Regions from separate parts of the Sphingomonas sp. 2SG genome, predicted to be linked through region 2. Evidence: riboswitches for the same ligand, from Rfam matches in the RefSeq annotation. Region 2 holds a riboswitch; the other holds the start of a gene.
What was found. Region 2 has a riboswitch for fluoride ahead of FFS23_RS17680 (voltage-gated chloride channel family protein). Riboswitches for the same ligand answer to the same signal wherever they lie in the genome.

Region 1 (5,718 bases), on a different contig from region 2:
TCCGACCGCCAGCAGAAGCGACGCGGCGATGGCGAGTTGCCAAGGCGGTTGGCGTTGCCGTCCCCTGATGGCTGCGACGCGCATCGTCGCCGGGATCGGTTCCTCCGCGATGGGAGCGAACAGGGACGCAAGGGCTCGCGCCTGCTCCGCCTGCTCCCGCAAACGGGCATGCACGTCCGGCTGGCCTTCAAGGTAAGCGTCGACCAGACGCTGCCGCTCGGGCGACAGCCTTCCATCGATCCACGCGGCCAGATCGTCCTCTCCGATCGGGCTGGTCATCGAATACTCCTTAATCGTGGCCGTTCAGCCTCGCGGAGGAGCGTCGCCAGACGGTCGCGCGCCCGCGATATGCGCGACATCACCGTTCCCAGCGGCACGCCGACGACGGCAGCGACTTCCCCATATGACAGACCTTCGACGGAAATGAGGAGCAGCACCGTCCGCTGCTCCTCGGGCAACGCATCAAGTGCGCGCAACAGGTCTCGGTGGTGCAGGCCTACGTCCTGATCGGCCGGGCGGCCGAGCGCAGCGTCGTCGACGAGGTGGAGCGGAACCGCCGTACCTCGCCGACTGTGCTGCCGCTGATGGTCGACCAACAGATTGTGCAGGATCGCGTAGACCCATGGGCGAACCTCCGCACCCCGTCGCTGGCGCCAGCGCCCGACCGCGCGCTCAAGGCAATCCTGCACCACGTCATCCGCCATCGCCGGATCGCGCAACCACGACCGGGCATAGCGGCGCAGACCGGGGATCAGTGGCTCGATCGCGGCGGCAAGCGGGTCCATCTCAGTCGCGCTGCACCTGCACGATGCGGCCCGGAGCGCCGTTCACCACCTCGGCGACCGCCAGAAAACGCCGGGGTGCCGCGGTGCTGCCTTGAACGATCTGCCGGATCGGACCCGACGCGTTGACGATCGCCGCACCTGCCGGATTGCTCATGAAGTTCGCAAGCGGCTCTACCGCACCGCTGCCGTCCGCGTTGGCGGTGAGCACGAGCATGTAAGGCTTCTTGGGCTGCAAACCGGTAACGGCACTCTGCACGACCTGAATGATGCCCTGGTCGAAGAGGGTAATGCTGCTTGCAGCACCATTGCCGCGAACCGGCCCCATGTTCAGATGCACCGCCTTGCCTGCCGTACCGAGCGGTTGAAGATTGTCGGTGCCGAGGCCTGTCGGAATAGCGTTCGGCACATAGGCGATCGCCTGCGGTGCCTGTCCGACCGGCACGGTGGCAACGACCTTGTTGCCGGCGGTGTCGATCGCGGCAAGTTCATCAGCATTCTCCAGCCCGACATAGATGCGCCGGCCGTCGCCCGATGGCCAGACACCGTGCGGCATCTTGCCGACCGGGATGGTGGCGACAAGCGCGAAGTCGGACGTGCGGAACACCTTCACCGCGTTTTCCCCGCCTACCGTGACATAGGCGAACTGTCCCCTGACCGTGCGGGCGAAGTTGACGTGATTGGTGATCGGTCCGGTATCCAGCACCTTGAGGATCGCGAAAGGCGGCTTGGCATCGAATGCGACCGTCTTGCCGATGTCCTTCAGCGTGAACCACACCTGCTTGCCGTCCGGCGTCGCGGCGATGTTGGGACAGAACGGACTCGGCTGCGCCACCTGTCCGACCTGCGCGTGGGTCGAGACATCGAACACGGCCAGCACCGGATTGAACGAGGAACAGACATAGCCGTATCGGCCATCGGGAGAGAAGATCGTCATGCCCGGACCACCGGGCGTCTTGATGCGACCGGTCTCCTTGTACGTCTTGGGGTCGAGCACGGCGATGTAATCCTCGCCGCGTACCGTAACCCACACCTCCTTGCCGTCCGGCGTGAAGAACGCCTCATGCGGGCTGCGCCCGACATAGGTCGTGTGCTTGACGGTGTTGGTGGCGGTGTCGATCCACGACACGGCGTTGGATCCGATCGACACGACCGCCAGTGTTTTCCCGTCCGGCGAGAAGCCGAGGCCGTGAACCAGCACCTGCCCCTTGTAGAGCGGGGAAAAATTCATCGGCTGCGGATCGCCGAGCTTGATGACGCCGAGCAACCTGTTGTCGGCCGGGTCCGTCACCGACACCGTGTTGGAGAATTGTTCGGATGCATAGACGCGGTCGCGGTGGCTGACAGGCACGTCCTTGGCGTTCCACGGCGCCTGCTGGGCCATGGCAATGCCCGGTGCGGCGCTCATCAGCAAGGCGGCCGAGCGCAGGAAGGTCCGGATCATGTCAGTGCTCCATATGGCTGTGGTAGTCGCCGCCCTGCGTCGGGGCTGGCGTCGAAGGGGGTAGCGGCTGACCAATCGCCAACTTCATGGCGGCGATCTCCTGCTGCTGATCGATGATGATCTCCTGCGCAATGCGCTTGAGCTGCTCTTTATGACCGTAGCGCAGCTCTGCCACCGCCATATCAATGGCGCCCTGGTGATGCGGAAGCATCATTGCGACGAAGTCGCGGTCGACGTCGCCGGACGGCTTGACCATCATGCCCGCCATCATCCGGTCCATCGCGGCAGATACCATGCTGGCGTAGCCATCGGCGGGGGCGGCCGCGGCTGCGCCGGTGAGCATGGCCGAAGCAGTCAGACCCAGCATCCAATTTCGTCTACGCATAAGCCTCCGGCGCATCAGTCTCGAAAGCGTAGACGACGCCCGTCGAGATTTATTCCATGGTTGAGCCAATTATTGATCCTCAGCAAAACAATGGTCTCATCGTGACCCTGCCGATGGTTGACCAGGTCGCCGTCGGACAGCATATGCTCGGCACGGCGATGGATTTCCGCCGGGCCATTCGGCCGAACCGCCCTCGCAAGGGTCGATGATTCCTACCAGGCGCCGCAAGGCAGCAAGGAGGAATCGTGCGCGCGACATTTCGCAATCTCTACGACCAGTTCAACATGGCAGCGTTCATTCGCGATCGCCGCACCCATGCCATGTCGGTGCTGCGATGGGCCTTGATCCTGGTCCCGATGGCCGCAATGGTGGGAACGCTCTGCGCGGCTTTCTTGTGGAGCCTCGATGCCGTGACCTGGCTTCGCTTTGCCTTTCCCTGGCTGCTCTACCTGCTGCCGATCGGCGGGTTCGTGGTCGGACTGCTTTACCATCTGACCGGCCGCTCGGTGGAGGGCGGCAACAACCTTATTGTCGAGCAGATCCACGAACCGGGCGGGGGGGTGCCACTGCGGATGGCACCGCTGATCTTCTTCGGCACGGTGGTGACCCATCTGTTTGGCGGTTCGGCCGGGCGCGAAGGCACCGCCGTCCAGTTGGGCGGCAGTCTCGCCAGCGGTTTCGGTCGCGCGCTCAAGCTCGATGCTGACGGCACCCGCATCCTGCTGATGGGGGGCATTGCGGCCGGGTTCGGCGCGGTGTTCGGCACGCCCATCGCAGGGGCGGTGTTCGCACTGGAGGTGTTGGCGATCGGGCGTGTCGAATATCGCGCGCTGGTGCCGTGCCTGGTCGCGGCACTGGTCGGCGACTGGACGTGCCTTGCCTGGGGCATCCATCACGGCGTCTACCGGATCGATGCGCTGGTGCCGGTCGATGCGCTGCTCGTCACCAAGGCGGGCGTCGCCGGGGTTGCGTTCGGGCTGGTCGGTCTCGCCTTCGCCGAAGCCAATCACACGCTCGGCGGGTGGCTCAAGCGCATCGTCTCCTATGGCCCGTTACGCCCCGCCATTGGCGGCATCGCGGTCATCGCGCTCGTCTACCTGTTCGGAACGCGCGACTATCTCGGACTCGGCACGTTGGCAGCGACGCCCGACAGCCTCACCATCGCCAGCTTCTTCGGACCGGACACGCATCCGTGGAGCTGGGCGATCAAGCTGCTGTTCACCGTCGTCACGCTCAGCGCCGGCTTCAAGGGTGGCGAGGTGACACCGCTGTTCTTCATCGGCGCGGCGCTCGGCAACGCACTCGCCCCCATGTTCGGCGTGCCCACCAGCGTATTCGCCGCGCTCGGCTTCGTCGCGCTGTTCGCGGGCGCGGCCAACACCCCGCTCGCCTGCACCTTCATGGGCATCGAACTGTTCGGCGCTGCCTATGCGGTGCCGATCGCGGTGGCCTGCTTCGTCGCCTACCTCTGCTCCGGTCATAACGGCATCTACCTGTCGCAGCGCGTCGCGGTGCCGAAGGTGCCGGCGACCGGCCTCACCCCGAACGCGACGCTTCGCGAGGCGCGGGCACACCGCGCCTCGCGAAGCCCACGCTCCTGATCCCCCCACCAATCGAGGGTTTGTCCATGCCCAATCGTTTCACCGTCCAGCATCGCGAAATCGGCATGCTGCGTATCTACATGAAACCGTCCGACCGAATTGGTGAGCGCAGCCTGCGTACGCTGTGGGCTGCCAAGCCGCTCTATCGCGAGCTAATCCAGACGGCATCATCAATGCCGTCGCGCAACACACGCACTATGGGTTCAGCAACCACGGCCAGATCCGCGAGAACGGATCGGAGGCGGCCGATCCCCATCTGACGATCTGCGTCGAACTCGTCGGCGAACGCGACCAGCTCGACCGGTTCTGCCGGCGACATGGCGACCTGCTCGGCGACAAGGTGATCGTCTACAAGCAGCTGGAACACTGGTCGGTCATGCCGCGGTTCGACCGATGACACCAATGATCGAATATGGGCTGCTGATCGTCGGTGCATTTGCGGCTGCTGCAATCTCGGGTTCGGCCGGGTTTGGCGGGGCACTGCTGTTGCTGCCGCTGCTGATTTAAGTCGTCGGCGTGACCGAAGCGGTGACGCTGCTGACGATCGTCCAGATCATCGGCAACGGTGCGCCGGCCGGGATGGGCTGGGCTGGCGCCAATCCGTTGGCGGCCCGTGTTGCTGTTCCTCTCCGCTGCCATACCGTTCTCGATGCTGGGCGCATTGTCGTTCGCGTCGCTACCGACGGCGCTCGTTGCGCGGATCGTGGGCGTGGCGATCCTGCTGTTCGTCATCCTGAAGGCCACGGGCATGATCGCGTTTAAACCCTCGCGCCGCGTGCTGGTGATCGGGGGCGGTGTGACCGGCCTGTTGTCCGGGCTAGTCGGGAGCGCCGGGCCGCTCGGCGCAGCGGTGTTCCTGAGCCTCGGTTTGCCACCGCTTGCCTATGTCGCGAGTGACGCGGTCGCCTCGATCGTGATGCACAGTTCCAAGACAATTGTTTACGGCGCGACGATCGACCTTGGACCAACCTTCTGGCCGCTGGCGATCGCGATGGGGCTGGCGATGATCGTTGGCACCTGGGCGGGGTGCTTGCTCATCAAGCGTCTGCCCGTTGAGCGCTTCCGCCAGCTCGTCATGGTCCTGCTCGCGCTGATCGCGACCGAGATGATCGTCATGGGTTAGTGGGAGGATTGTCGCGAATATCCTGAGTTTCGCTACACCAGCTCAAGCGTGGTCGGCTGACGGCGTAGCTGTCGCGAATGTCAGTCGCGGAATTACGCGACTTTCAACGCACATCTGCGACACGCTAACCTGTGCGTTAACGGTGTCGCTACGCAGGAGCCGGTGCCCGGCTCGTTCAGCTGAGCCGCAGCCAACCGCGCGGCCGGACGGCGGCTTTCAGGGAGCAGAAAAGTTGTCCTGAATGACTTACTATGGGTCGGAAGTCGCCCGGCAGCTTTCGCCGAAACGCCGCCCAACAGCGGACAGGCGGTTTTCCACCAGGATGCAGACCTTCCGCTTCCAGAGGATCGACAGGTGGTTGCCCCCTGCCCTTCCCGCCAAGT
Region 2 (5,718 bases):
CCGCGATTGCTGAAGCCGTAATGCATGTTCTGCGCGACGGCGTTGATGATGCCGTCCGCCTTCGCGGTGCGGATCAGCTCGCGATAAAAAGGTTTCGCACCCCAGAAGCGACGTGGGCCGACCTTGTCAGACGGCTTCAAATAGATGCGCAGCATTCCAACCTCGCGGTGCTGGACGGTGAAACGATCAGGCATAATGGGCCTTCCGATAGGAAGCAGGATCAGACGCGCGAGCGACGGCGGGAAGCACGGTGCGTGCGGGCATCACGCAGGGTCGCATCGGGTGTGAGGCGCGCAGCAGGCACCTTGGGGACTGCGACGCGCTGCGACAGATAAATGCCGTTATGACCCGAGCAAAGGTAGGCGACGAAGCATGCGACCGCGATCGGCACAGCATAGGCCGCCCCGAACAATTCGATCCCCATGAACGTGCAGGCAAGCGGCGTGTTGGCCGCACCCGCGAACAGCGCAACGAAGCCGATCGCCGCGAATAACCCTGTCGACACCCCGAACATAGGCGCGAGTGCATTGCCGAGCGCCGCGCCGATGAAGAACAGCGGTGTCACCTCCCCGCCCTTGAAGCCGGTACTAAGGGTGACGACGGTGAAGAGCAGCTTCAGCGCCCAGCTCCACGGGTCCGTATTGGAGCCGAAGAAGCTGGCGATGGTCAGGCCATCCGGCGTCGCCGCTAGCGTGCCCAGACCGAGATAGTCCCGCGTGCCGAACAGCCAGACCAGTGCGATCACGGCCACGCCACCGATGACGGGTCGTAGTGGGCCATAAGGCACCATGCGCTTCAGCCATCCGCCCAGCGCATGATTGGCCTCTGCAAAAGCTAGTCCGACTAACCCGAATACGACGCCCGCGACGCCAACCTTGATGACGATTAGAGCGTCGACCGGCACTGTCGCATCGACATGGTAGATGCCGTGGTGAATGCCCCAGGCAAGACAGGTCCAGTCGCCGACCAGTGCCGCGACCAGGCACGGCACCAGCGCGCGATACTCGACCCGGCCAATCGCCAGCACCTCCAGCGCGAAGACCGCTCCCGCGATCGGCGTCCCGAACACTGCGCCGAACCCTGCTGCGATCCCGGTCATCAGCAGGATGCGCGTTGCTTGCGTATCCAGCTTGAGGGCGCGCCCGAACCCGCCGGAAAGACTGCCGCCCAATTGCACGGCGGTGCCTTCGCGCCCCGCCGATCCACCAAACAGATGTGTCACGACCGTGCCGAAGAAAATGAGCGGGGCCATGCGCAGCGGCACGCCGCCCCCCGGTTCGTGGATCTGCTCGACGATAAGATTGTTGCCACCTTCGACCGAGCGCCCTGTCAGATGGTAGAGCAGTCCGACCACGAACCCGCCGATCGGCAGCAGGTAGAGCAGCCAGGGAAAGGCGAAGCGAATCCGGGTTACGGCATCGAGGCTCCACAGGAAGGCTGCGCAGAGCGTTCCCACCGTTGCGGCCATCGGGACCAGGATCAAAGCCCACCGCAGCACCGACATGGCATGGGTGCGGCGATCGCGAATGAACGCTGCCATGTTGAACTGGTCGTAGAGATTGCGAAATGTCGCGCGCACGATTCCTCCTTGCTGCCTTACGGCGCCTGGTAGGAATCATCGGCCCTTGCGAGGGCGGTTCGGCCGAATGGCCCGGCGGAAATCCATCGCCGTGCCCGAGCATATGCTGTCCGACGGCGACCTGGTCAACCAACGGCAGGGTCACGATGAGACGATTGTTTTGCTGAGGATCAATAATTGGCTCACCCATGGAATAAACCCCGACGGGCGTCGTCTACCCTTTCGAGACTGATCCGCAGGAGGCTTATGCGTAGACGAAATTGGATGCTGGGTCTGACTGCTTCGGCCATGCTCACCGGCGCAGTCGCGGCCGCCCCCGCCGATGGCTACGCCAGCATGGTATCTGCCGCGATGGACCGGATGATGGCGGGCATGATGGTCAAGCCGTCCGGCGACGTCGACCGCGATTTCGTCGCGATGATGCTTCCGCATCACCAGGGCGCCATTGATATGGCGGTGGCAGAGCTGCGCTACGGCCATAACGAGCAGCTCAAGCGCATCGCGCAGGAGATCATCATCGATCAGCAGCAGGAGATCGCCGCCATGAAGTTGGCGATCGGTCAGCCGCTACCCCCTTCGACGCCAGCCCCGACGCAGGGCGGCGACCACCACAGCCATATGGAGCACTGACATGATCCGGACCTTCCTGCTCTCGGCCGCCTTGCTGATGAGCGCCGCACCGGGCATTGCCATGGCTCAGCAGGCGCCGTGGAACGCCAAGGACGTGCCTGTCAGCCACCGCGACCGCGTCTATGCATCCGAACAATTCTCCAACACGGTGTCGGTAACGGACCCGGCCGACAACAGGTTGCTCGGCGTCATCAAGCTCGGCGATCCGCAGCCGATGAATTTTTCCCCGCTCTACAAGGGGCAGGTGCTGGTTCACGGCCTCGGCTTCTCGCCGGACGGGAAAACACTGGCGGTCGTGTCGATCGGATCCAACGCCGTGTCGTGGATCGACACCGCCACCAACACCGTCAAGCACACGACCTATGTCGGGCGCAGTCCGCATGAGGCGTTCTTCACGCCGGACGGCAAGGAGGTGTGGGTCACGGTACGCGGCGAGGATTACATCGCCGTGCTCGACCCCACGACGTACAAGGAGACCGGTCGCATCAAGACGCCCGGTGGTCCGGGCATGACGATCTTCTCTCCCGATGGCCGATACGGCTATGTCTGTTCCTCATTCAATCCGGTGCTGGCCGTGTTCGATGTCTCGACCCACGCGCAGGTCGGACAGGTGGCGCAGCCGAGTCCGTTCTGTCCCAACATCGCCGCGACGCCGGACGGCAAGCAGGTTTGGTTCACGCTGAAGGACATCGGCAAGACGGTCGCATTCGATGCCAAGCCGCCTTTCGCGATCCTCAAGGTGCTGGATACCGGACCGATCACCAATCACGTCAACTTCGCCCGCACGGTCAAGGGACAGTTCGCCTATGTCACGGTGGGCGGGGAAAACGCGGTGAAGGTGTTCCGCACGTCCGACTTCGCGCTTGTCGCCACCATCCCGGTCGGCAAGATGCCGCACGGCGTCTGGCCATCGGGCGACGGCCGGCGCATCTATGTCGGGCTGGAGAATGCCGATGAACTTGCCGCGATCGACACCGCCGGCAACAAGGTCGTTGCCACCGTGCCGGTCGGACAGGCACCGCAGGCGATCGCCTATGTGCCGAACGCTGTTCCGACAGGCCCCGGCACCGACAATCTCCAACCGCTCGGTACGGCAGGCAAGGCGGTGCATCTGAACATGGGGCCGGTTGGCGGCAATGGTGCGGCAAGCAGCATTACCCTCTTCGACCAGGGCATCATTCAGGTCGTGCAGAGTGCCGTTACCGGTTTGCAGCCCAAGAAGCCTTACATGCTCGTGCTCACCGCCAACGCGGACGGCAGCGGTGCGGTAGAGCCGCTTGCGAACTTCATGAGCAATCCGGCAGGTGCGGCGATTGTCAACGCATCGGGTCCGATCCGGCAGATCGTTCAGGGCAGTGCAGCGGCCCCCCGGCGCTTTCTGGCGGTCGCCGAGGTAGTGAATGGCGCACCGGGCCGCATCGTGCAGGTGCAGCGCGACTGAGATGGACCCGCTTGCCGCCGCGATCGAGCCCCTGGTCCCCGGTCTGCGCCGTTATGCCCGGTCGTGGTTGCGCGATCAGGCGATGGCGGATGACCTGGTGCAGGATTGCCTTGAGCGCGCGGTCGGGCGCTGGCGGCAACGACGCGGGACGGAGGTTCGCCCCTGGGTCTATGCAATCCTGCATAATCTGTTGGTCGATCATAAGCGGCAGCATGTCCGGCGAGGTACGGCGGTTCCGCTCCACCTCGTGGACGACGTTGCGCTCGGTCGCCCGGCCGATCAGGACGCAGGCCTGCACCACCGAGACCTGTTGCGCGCACTTGATGCGTTGCCCGAGGAGCAGCGGACGGTGCTGCTCCTCATTTCCGTCGAAGGTCTGTCATATGGGGAAGTCGCTGCCGTCGTCGGTGTGCCGCTGGGAACGGTGATGTCGCGCATATCGCGGGGGCGCGACCGTCTGGCGACGCTCCTCCGGGAGGGTGAACGGCCACGATTAAGGAGTATTCGATGACCAGCCCGATCGGAGAGGACGATCTGGCCGCGTGGATCGATGGCAGGCTGTCGCCCGAGCGGCAGCGTCTGGTCGACGCTTACCTTGAAGGCCAGCCGGACGTGCATGCCCGTTTGCGGGAGCAGGCGGAGCAGGCGCGAGCCCTTGCATCGCTTTTCGCTCCAATCGCGGATGAACCTATCCCGGCGACGATGCGCGTCGCAGCCATCAGGGGACGGCAACGCCAACCGCGTTGGCAACTCGCCATCGCCGCGTCGCTTCTGCTGGCGGTCGGGTTTGGCGGGGGCTGGTCGAGTGCGCGTTGGAGCGGCGAACCCCGCGCGGGCATCGCGGCGCTGGCCAACGAGGCGAGTGACAATTTCCGTGTCTATGCCGCCGACCGGATACGACCGGCGGAAATCGGCCCCGACCAGCGCGCCATGCTGATCCGGTGGACCTCCGCCCGATTGGGTGAGCGCGTGACCATCCCGGACCTCAGCACAGCCGGTTACCGCTATGGCGGGGGGCGATTGGTCGCGACGCCCCACGGCCCTGCGGTTCTTCTCCTCTACGATGGACCGCAAGCGTCAAAGCTCGCGGTGCTGACGAGGCCTATGCAAATCGACAAGAGCGCAAGCATGACCAGCACGTCCAGCGGGACCATGGGCCGGGTCACATGGGCTGTCGACGGGATCGGCTATAGTGTAGTGGGCGAGCGACCCGCTGCCGAGCTGCATCCGATCGCCGATGAGGTCCGGCGCCAGGCCGATGCGGGGCTTGTCTCCTGATAGCGCCTGGCCGCTTCTTAGCGCCGACAGGCACTGGGCGGACCAGCGGGATCACGGCTTGCGCTCGGCATCCTTCCGGTCGGCCTCTGCCGGAGTCAGCCTGGCCCGCTCGCGAATGCGACGTTCGAGCGGAGCGCCCGCGAACAGTACGAGCATCGCAAGGCTCAACCCGCCGATGATGAGCGGCCACACCGCCAACCCTGCTGCCGCGCCGATCGTGGCCGTGACCCAGATGCACGCGGCGGTCGCCAATCCATGCACTTCCTGACCCTGGCCGACCCGCAGCACCGCGCCGGCACCGATGAAGCCGACGCCGGACAGAATGCCCTGCATCGCCCGTCCTGCGGCATCGGCGTTTACGTTCGGCAAGCCACTGTGCACGATCGCCTGCACGGCGATGCAGCTCGCCAGACCGACCAGACCCAGCGTTCGCAATCCCATGATCTGCCGGTTCTCGCGCGAGCGTTCCCAGCCGAGCACCATCCCAGCCGCGGTCGCCACCACCAGCCGCCCGATCGCATCGATCCAGAAGCCGAGGTCCGATGCCGCTGATGCTTCGATCATTCGACCAGCACGTGCACATGATGCCAGGCGGTGCACAGATAGCCGGCGAAGTTCCACACCGTATCCGGCCGCTCGGGCTGACCCTGTCCAGTCTCGTCGAAGGCGCGCACGACAAGGTGCTGGCGCCCCTTGGCGAGCGTGGCGTCGAGGGTCCAGCGCCGCCAACCCCAGTGCGCCTCCGGATCATCGGTGAACGTCGCCTGTTGCCAGTCGCGACCACCGTTTA

Region 1: another riboswitch for fluoride. It lies ahead of FFS23_RS06990 (voltage-gated chloride channel family protein); the one in region 2 lies ahead of FFS23_RS17680 (voltage-gated chloride channel family protein).

What each region holds. Positions count from the first base shown of each region.
Region 1 is NZ_SCMZ01000012.1:1,472-7,189, forward strand. Features, by position in the region: gene FFS23_RS06970 (anti-sigma factor family protein) at 1-279, opposite strand, end outside; gene FFS23_RS06975 (RNA polymerase sigma factor) at 276-785, opposite strand; gene FFS23_RS06980 (YncE family protein) at 787-2,226, opposite strand; gene FFS23_RS06985 (DUF305 domain-containing protein) at 2,228-2,593, opposite strand; fluoride riboswitch at 2,757-2,833, shown strand; gene FFS23_RS06990 (voltage-gated chloride channel family protein) at 2,857-4,212, shown strand; gene FFS23_RS06995 (putative PII-like signaling protein) at 4,337-4,609, shown strand; gene FFS23_RS07000 (sulfite exporter TauE/SafE family protein) at 4,826-5,335, shown strand.
Region 2 is NZ_SCMZ01000060.1:21-5,738, reverse strand. Features, by position in the region: gene FFS23_RS17685 (DUF190 domain-containing protein) at 1-194, opposite strand, end outside; gene FFS23_RS17680 (voltage-gated chloride channel family protein) at 221-1,579, opposite strand; fluoride riboswitch at 1,603-1,679, opposite strand; gene FFS23_RS17675 (DUF305 domain-containing protein) at 1,844-2,209, shown strand; gene FFS23_RS17670 (YncE family protein) at 2,211-3,650, shown strand; gene FFS23_RS17665 (RNA polymerase sigma factor) at 3,652-4,161, shown strand; gene FFS23_RS17660 (anti-sigma factor family protein) at 4,158-4,928, shown strand; gene FFS23_RS17655 (MgtC/SapB family protein) at 4,980-5,492, opposite strand; partial or broken gene FFS23_RS17650 (molybdopterin oxidoreductase) at 5,489-5,718, opposite strand, start outside.